Regions from separate parts of the Colwellia sp. 20A7 genome, predicted to be linked through region 1. Evidence: predicted binding sites of a transcription regulator. Region 1 holds the regulator's gene; the other holds the start of a gene.
The links. The regulator FNR, encoded in region 1, switches genes on or off when oxygen is low (the NO sensors DNR and NnrR bind a similar motif). The targets are predictions, from matches to a motif close to TTGATCTAGATCAA.
Positions count from the first base shown of each region.

Region 2: a site for FNR is predicted at 2,011-2,024, ahead of GQS55_RS00040 (YdcH family protein). Genes of this name have one in related genera too.

Region 1 is NZ_CP047130.1:2,901,315-2,905,119, reverse strand. It holds gene uspE (universal stress protein UspE) at 1-828, opposite strand, end outside; gene fnr (fumarate/nitrate reduction transcriptional regulator Fnr) at 982-1,701, opposite strand; gene GQS55_RS12550 (sulfite exporter TauE/SafE family protein) at 1,783-2,523, opposite strand; gene ccoS (cbb3-type cytochrome oxidase assembly protein CcoS) at 2,520-2,759, opposite strand; gene GQS55_RS12540 (heavy metal translocating P-type ATPase) at 2,845-3,805, opposite strand, start outside.
Region 2 is NZ_CP047130.1:8,621-12,425, reverse strand. It holds gene GQS55_RS00050 (transglycosylase SLT domain-containing protein) at 1-1,230, opposite strand, end outside; gene tusA (sulfurtransferase TusA) at 1,402-1,647, shown strand; gene GQS55_RS00040 (YdcH family protein) at 1,688-1,939, opposite strand; gene lepB (signal peptidase I) at 2,146-2,805, shown strand; gene glyS (glycine--tRNA ligase subunit beta) at 2,883-3,805, opposite strand, start outside.

The sequences.
Region 1 (3,805 bases):
TCTTCCTATCGTACCTAAAACAACTAGCTCTGCATCAATTTTATCAGCTACCTCTTCAATAACCCGTTCAGGTAAGCCTTCTTCCACGTGAGTGTTAGTGATATCAATTTCAAATTCAGTAGCATGTGCTGCCATCGATTTTTTATGGTGTTGAAGCATAGTATTATTGTATTCACTAGAGTTAAACTCTGGTATTTCAATTGCTATATTAACTGGCGTACCTGGAAATGAGTTCACTAAATGAACCTTACCTTGAATAAGTTGTGCTAATTTCTTTGCTTCTTTAGTGATCTTATCATTTAGTGAGTTATGCTCTGTTTCGTCGCTACCCACATTAATTGCTGCAAGTATATTGCCGTTGCTTGGCCATTCATGTTCTTTCACTAATAAAACAGGGCAAGGACATTTGCGGAGTATATGCCAATCAGTCGGGGTGAAAATAACTGATTTTAATTTGTCATGTTGATGAGTCCCTTTAATGACAAGATCGTAATTATTTTGAATTACTTGTTCAATAATTGACTCAAAAGGGCGGTTATGCCAAACAACTAAGTTGTTAATATCAATGTCAGGTTTTAAATCACTTATTAGGCTCTCTAGCCAAAGCTCTTTGTCTTTAATGACTGACTGTCGCATAGCGCCACGATCATCGTTGGAAAGAATAGTAGTCATCTCATAAGAGAAGTCAAAGATACTTAAAAAAGCGGTTACTTCAACCTGACCACCACTCGCTTTGATGTTGGCAGCTAAGTCTATTGCTCTTTTTAATGCTTTTTGTTCGTCAGTTGATGGGTCGATAACGACTAGAATTTTTTGATAGGTTTTCATGATAATTCTCCCTGTTGTTATACATTGGTTAAACTTTAATAAAGCCTAAGTAATTTATATCAAAAGTGTGAGATTAATGCTTGTTTTAAATCAAACTATAGCTGATTTAAAACAAGCATTAGAAATTATGAAGCTAACAAATATGAACGGGCGTTAGAATTCAGCGCAATCCACGAGTTCATCAAGACTTACAATAGTAATAAGTTTACCGTCGACTTTTATCAAACCACTTTTATGAAAACGGTTTAATAAACGGCTTATTGTTTCAACGGTAAGTCCGATGTAATTTCCAATATCACTTCGTGTCATTGTAAGACGAAATTCAGCGGCTGATAAACCTCTGGCACGATAGCGTTTGCTTAAGCTTACTAAAAAGGTAGCGACGCGTTGCTCTGCATTTTTTCTGTTCAATAATGTGAGCATTTCTTGGTCGGTACGAATTTCATTACTCATTAGACGCAAAACTTGTTTCTTAAGCTTTGGCATAGTATTAGATAAAGTATCTAAATTATCATAAGGAATTTCACATATCATCGATGTCTCTAATGCCTGAGCAAAGCTTTTATGCTCTGATTCAGCAATAGCGTCAAATCCCAGTAAATCTCCAGCTAAGTGAAAACCAGTGATTTGTTCTTCACCTTGTTCATTAACGGTAAAAGTTTTAAAAGTGCCAGAACGGATAGCATAAAGAGCATGCATTTTTTGACCATCGGTGAATATTTTATCACCTTTGTGAAAAGGGCGTTTACGATCTATGATTTTATCGAGAGTATTAAGTTCTTGATCATTTAGGGTAAAAGGTAGACAAAGTTCACTAATACTACAGTTTTGGCAATTAATATGCTGTGCACCAGGGGAACTATTATTTAACATAGGCTACTCATTTATTATTATAGGAATAGAGTAAACTGTAATTTATGTATTTACTCTAATTTCTAGGATAGTGCTATGGTATTAGAACACTTGGTGGTATGCAACAATAAAACTATAAATACCAAAGGTTATTAACACTAGTGCCATTGCTTTTTTAAAAGATGGTTTTGTTAAGGTATTCTTGATACTACTAAATCCAATAGAGAGAGTTAATAGCGCAGGTAGTGTACCTAAGCCGAAAAAGAACATAATGCTCGCCCCGGTAATCATGCTACCGCTTGCTAATGCCCAAGTTAAGGTTGAGTAAACTAATCCGCAAGGTAACCAACCCCAAACAGCGCCAAGAGAGAGTGCTTTTATTGGTGAGTCTACAGGGATAGCTTTACCTGCTAAAGGTGATATGTAACGCCATAAATGCTTACCTAAAGCCTCAATCCTATTTAACCACATTAGCCATTGACCTAAATGTAAGCCAAGTAAAATCATAAAGGTGGCTGAAAGTAATCGTAGACCAGCGAGTGGCATACCAATATTTTTTGCTGCGATAGATCCGGTAAATCCAACAATTGCCCCGATTAAGGCGTAAGAAGAAATACGTCCAACATTGTATAAAATAACTAGGGTGGTTTTACTTTTAGCTACTGATGGTTTTACCTGGCTCTTAACAGAGACCTGATTATTAACAGGTATCTGGTTATTTTCATATTTATTTGACTGAGGAAGGGCTGAAGTGAGCATGGTGGTAATACCGCCACACATCACAATACAATGCCCCGAGCCAAGTATTCCTATTATAAATGCAGAGAATAAGTCTAGATTCATTTATTTGGCGGCTTATATTTATTCTTCGACATAGGTAATTCGTAATCTTCACTGGTTTTTTCTTCGTGATTCGAATTTTCTGATTTAGAGTCTTCGATGTCTTCATCAAAAAGAATACTCATTCCATGTTTTTCTAAGTCATCGAATTGCTCTGTTTTTACAGCCCAGAAAAATAAGTAAATACCGATAGCAATTATGATTGTACCGACAGGAATTAAAATGTAGATAATGCTCATGTTTTTCTCACTGTTAACTCAACAGTCAATCATTATTAAAAGGTGTAGTTGAGTTTATTTAAGTTTATTAATTAGGTTGAGTATTTTATTTTTTAAGTAAACGTAATGAGTTAGTGATCACTAAAATAGAACTCGCCGACATTCCAATAACCGCCATATAAGGAGTTATATACCCCATAACAGCTAAAGGCAATACAATCGCATTGTAGCCAAAAGCCCATAAGTAATTTTGAAGAATGATTCGTCTAGTGCGGTGTGATACTGTTATTAAGGTATTAATGCTATTTAGTTTATTATTAAGTAATATTACATCGGCACCACTTTTAGTGATATCAGCGCCACAACCCATTGCAATAGAGATATGAGCTGCACCAAATACAGGCGAATCATTAACGCCATCGCCAGTCATGGCAACGGTATAGCCTTTAGCTTCAGCATCTTTAATCTTATTCATTTTATCTTTTGCGCTTAATCCTCCAAAGGTTTCGTTAAGCGGTATTTGTTTTGCTATAGCATCACAAGCACTTTGACTATCGCCTGATAATAATAATGTTTTATTATTTTGGTTAAGCTGACTAATAAGTGAAAAAGTATCATCACGGATTTCATCAACAAGATAAAAAGCGGCAATGATTTTTTTATTAGCCATTAAAAGACAGTTTGCGACTTTTATGTCTGAGCTTAGTTTTTCATTTTCAGGATCATTTTTAGCTTCGGTTAACCAAGTATATTTTCCTATAGCATAGTCAACACCATCAATACTGCCGCTAACGCCTTTTCCCGAATGTACTTCAACTTGTTTAGCGATTAAGTTGTTATCTCTATATTTAGTAAAAGGTTTGGCTATAGGATGTTCAGAATGTGCCTCTAATACAGAGGCAATTGCTAATAATTTCTCTTTTGTATATTCTTTATTATCGGTAGTTAAACGAATATCACTAATGCTAAATTCACCCGTGGTTAAGGTGCCTGTCTTATCAAAAGCAAAGCAGTTAACATTTGGCATGGTTTCCATTACATGACCGCCTTTGATCATTATACCCGCT
Region 2 (3,805 bases), 1.7 Mb from region 1:
CACTTGTTTTTTTTCAGCTAAAGAAAACTCAAGTGGTTTGTTTTGTAGGTTCACCGGTTTCTTTAAATAACTTGCTGCAAGAAATCCATAATAATGACGTTTATTAGCTAACTCTTGTAATAAAAGAATACCTGGTTCATTTGCATTTGTTTCAATTAAAGCCCGTGCATACCAATACTTCCACTTTAAATCATTCTTATGCTTTTTAGGTAATTGCGCTAAATCTATAATTAATTGATCCCAATCATTTTTCTTTAATGCCTGAGATAATCGTCGTTGCAGAATACTATCGCTCAATACGTTAACATCAAGCTTATCAAGCCATAATTGTGCTGCATGGTGGTTTTTCGATGATAAAGCGACAGCAAATTTTTCTGTTATTTGTTGCTGTTGATCTTTAGTAAAAGTAAATATCAACTTTGCTTTGTTATAACTACGAATAGCGATATCGGGAGAATGCCATATCAGTCGTTTAAAACCATAAGTCAGTATTTCTACTTCTCGTGCCGATTTATTAGGAAAGTTTTTAAATTTGCTTGCCATAGAAGGGTCACGTCTAACTTTATGCCACAAACGCCCTAAATATTGCTGCTCAGGCGGTAGTAATTTAGTTAAATAAGGAATGAGTGTATGTTTTCCTCCATCAGCTGCTAAGCTAATACGCTGCCAAATAATATCATTCGTGCGGTATCCTGCTTTTTGCCAACGTTCAAATAAAGAATCACATGCTTTGTCTTGTGACTTACCCACTACCCATAATTTAGTAACCTTTGGCAGCACCTCACTCTCAGAGACACCAGACTGCAAACTAAAGTTTAACTGATGGCACACTAATGCAGCATTTGAAGTCAGGCTATAATCTTTTAAATACAAGGCACCTTGCTTCTTATTCGCGAGATAAGTTAACCATTTTTTTCGTAAAGACCAATCAAGAGGCGTACCTTGATACTTATCTAAAAATTGTGATATTTCTTTTGCATCAGACAAGCTCATTTTGTTCATCAAGCGCTGTTGATCTAAATAAGGTTGTAAAGAATAATAATGAAGTTGGTTATAGAGTACTTGATATTGAGCAGAACCACTTTTATTGACAAGTTTTTCTGCTTTAATAAAGTTTTTTTGTTGTATTTTATCTACTGTTATTTTGAATGGCTCACTCGCCTGTAGGCTAAAGCTATAACTAACTATAGCCAGTGTTAACAATATTTTCGGCACTACTCGGGTTAGCATTAACGTCTATTTTCCCAAAACATATCAGATATCTAATGAAAGTATATACCTAAACGACCCAGACATGCGAGTTGATATATATTTAGTTGGTTGAACTATATGCGAGACAGCTCAAATAGAAATGAAGTAGAATAGTAACTCTATATAGATTTAACTAACCCAATATCATTTATGCTAAACGAAATATTTAAAGAAACAGATCACTCACTTGATGCTATTGGTCTACGATGCCCAGAGCCTGTAATGATGGTTCGATTGAATATAAGAAAAATGGCAAGTGGCGAAACTTTATTAATCACCTGTGACGATCCATCAACCACGCGAGATATTCCTAGCTTTTGTCGGTTTATGGAACATGATCTTATAGCTAAAAAAGTTGATGAGAAGCCTTACTTATTTGTAATTAAAAAGGGTTAACTTTTATTACAGTTAAGTAAGGTAAACCCGCTTATAATGCTTATTCTGATAATTCTACATTTTTAAGCATAACAAAAATTTCGTCTTTTAATTTTAAACGTGCTTTCTTTTGCTGCTCTAAATATTCATCACTGGTATTCTCTATACCCTGCTCGATATGACGTACTTCTTTATCAACTTCATGGTATTCATTAAACAAACGAGCAAAGTGCTTATCGTTCATTTTCAAGTAGTGTATTTCCTCATTAAAATCTGGAAATTCGTGATGAAGGTCATGCTTTTCTAACGTCATAATTTTCTCCTGCTTTTTATATTTAAATAATGCACCTAACTAATATATTACGCCTTTATTTATTTACGTAATTGATCTATCACAAACTATTATCACTTTATCTTTATAATAAGCTCAGCTTCAAAGTTGTAAACATGTGTGTATTAGCCGAACCTTTCTTTAATCGGTGTATCTAAATCGATCTATTACTAATGAGGACAATCATGATGACTTACTTAAAAAAACTTCTAAAAGACAACAAACTATTTATACTCTTTATTTTATTAATGTCTGTTTTTAGAAGTGCCATGGCTGATTGGTACACAGTGCCGACAGGTTCAATGCAACCAACAATTAAAGAAGGCGATAGAATTATTGTTAATAAAATGGCTTATGATCTAAGACTGCCTTTTAGCCAATTCTCTTTACTATCTACCGGAGAACCTAAACGTGGCGAAATTGTTGTATTTGAATCTGAAGCTGCAGATAAGCGATTGATAAAACGGATGATTGGTTTGCCTGGTGATATTATTTCAATGAAAGAAGAAACGCTTTATATTAATGGTGAAGCTATGCCAAATAAAGTTATCGAAGAAAACCCTCGGCAACTTATTGCTATTGAACAGGTTGACGCTATCAATCACACTATTCGTATCGATAAAGAGAGAAGCAATCAACGCAGTACTTTTTCGCCATTAACCGTTCCCGAAGGCTATTACTTTGTTTTGGGTGATAATCGTCGTAACAGCGCCGATTCACGAGTTTATGGCTTAGTTCCTCGTCATGAGCTTAAAGGGAAAGCAACTTCAATTGCTTTTTCTGTTGATTACGACAATTACTATTTACCAAGAGCTAATCGACTTTTTAAAGACATTTATTCTATTTAAGACAAATTTTATGCAAATAAAAGGGCATATCATTATGCCCTTTTAGTTAACTAACAGTATTTTCTAACGATATATTTCTATAGTAGCGAAATATCTGCAATAGCAAAGAAGCTATTACGAATTTCATTAAGTAACGTTAAACGGTTAGTTTTAATCGCTTCATCGTCACTCATAACCATAACATTATCAAAGAACGTATCTATTGGTGCCTTTAACTGTGCTAATTCACTTAAAGCAGCTTGATAGTTTTTATCCGCCATTAATGGTGCAACTTTTAATTTTATTGCTTGATAAACATCAGCTAAATCACGTTCGGCTTGTTCTGTGGCTAAGTCAGCATTAAATGCCTGATAAAGCTCGCCATCAAACTTGGCTAGAATATTACCAACACGCTTATTCGCCGCAGCAAGTGTTGCCGCTTCAGGTAATTCACCAAAGAAAGTAACAGCTTTAATGCGTTTTTCAAAATCCAGTGGTGCACTTGGTTTTTTGGCCAATACCGCTTGGATAACATCAACACTAATTCCTTGCTCTTGATAGAAAGCACGGAAACGACCCATAATAAAATCTAAAACATCGTTAGCCGTATTTTCATTAACTAGCTTATCACCAAATAATTCGATACTTTTGCTAATCAATTCAGACAAGTCTAAATTAAGCTGTTTTTCAATAATGATACGAATACTACCGATAGCAGCTCTTCGTAGCGCAAATGGGTCTTTATCGCCCTTAGGTGCTTGATTAATACCAAAGATACCTACCAAGGTGTCAATCTTGTCACTGATAGCAACAGCACAACCTATATTCGCTTCTGGTAATGAATCACCCGCAAAGCGTGGACGATATTGATCTTCTAACGCTTGTGCAATATTTTCATTTTCACCATCATGTAAAGCATAGTATTTACCCATAGTGCCTTGCACTTGTGGGAATTCTAATACCATTTCAGACATTAAATCGGTTTTACTAAGCAAACCTGCACGGTAAGCATCATCTGCAT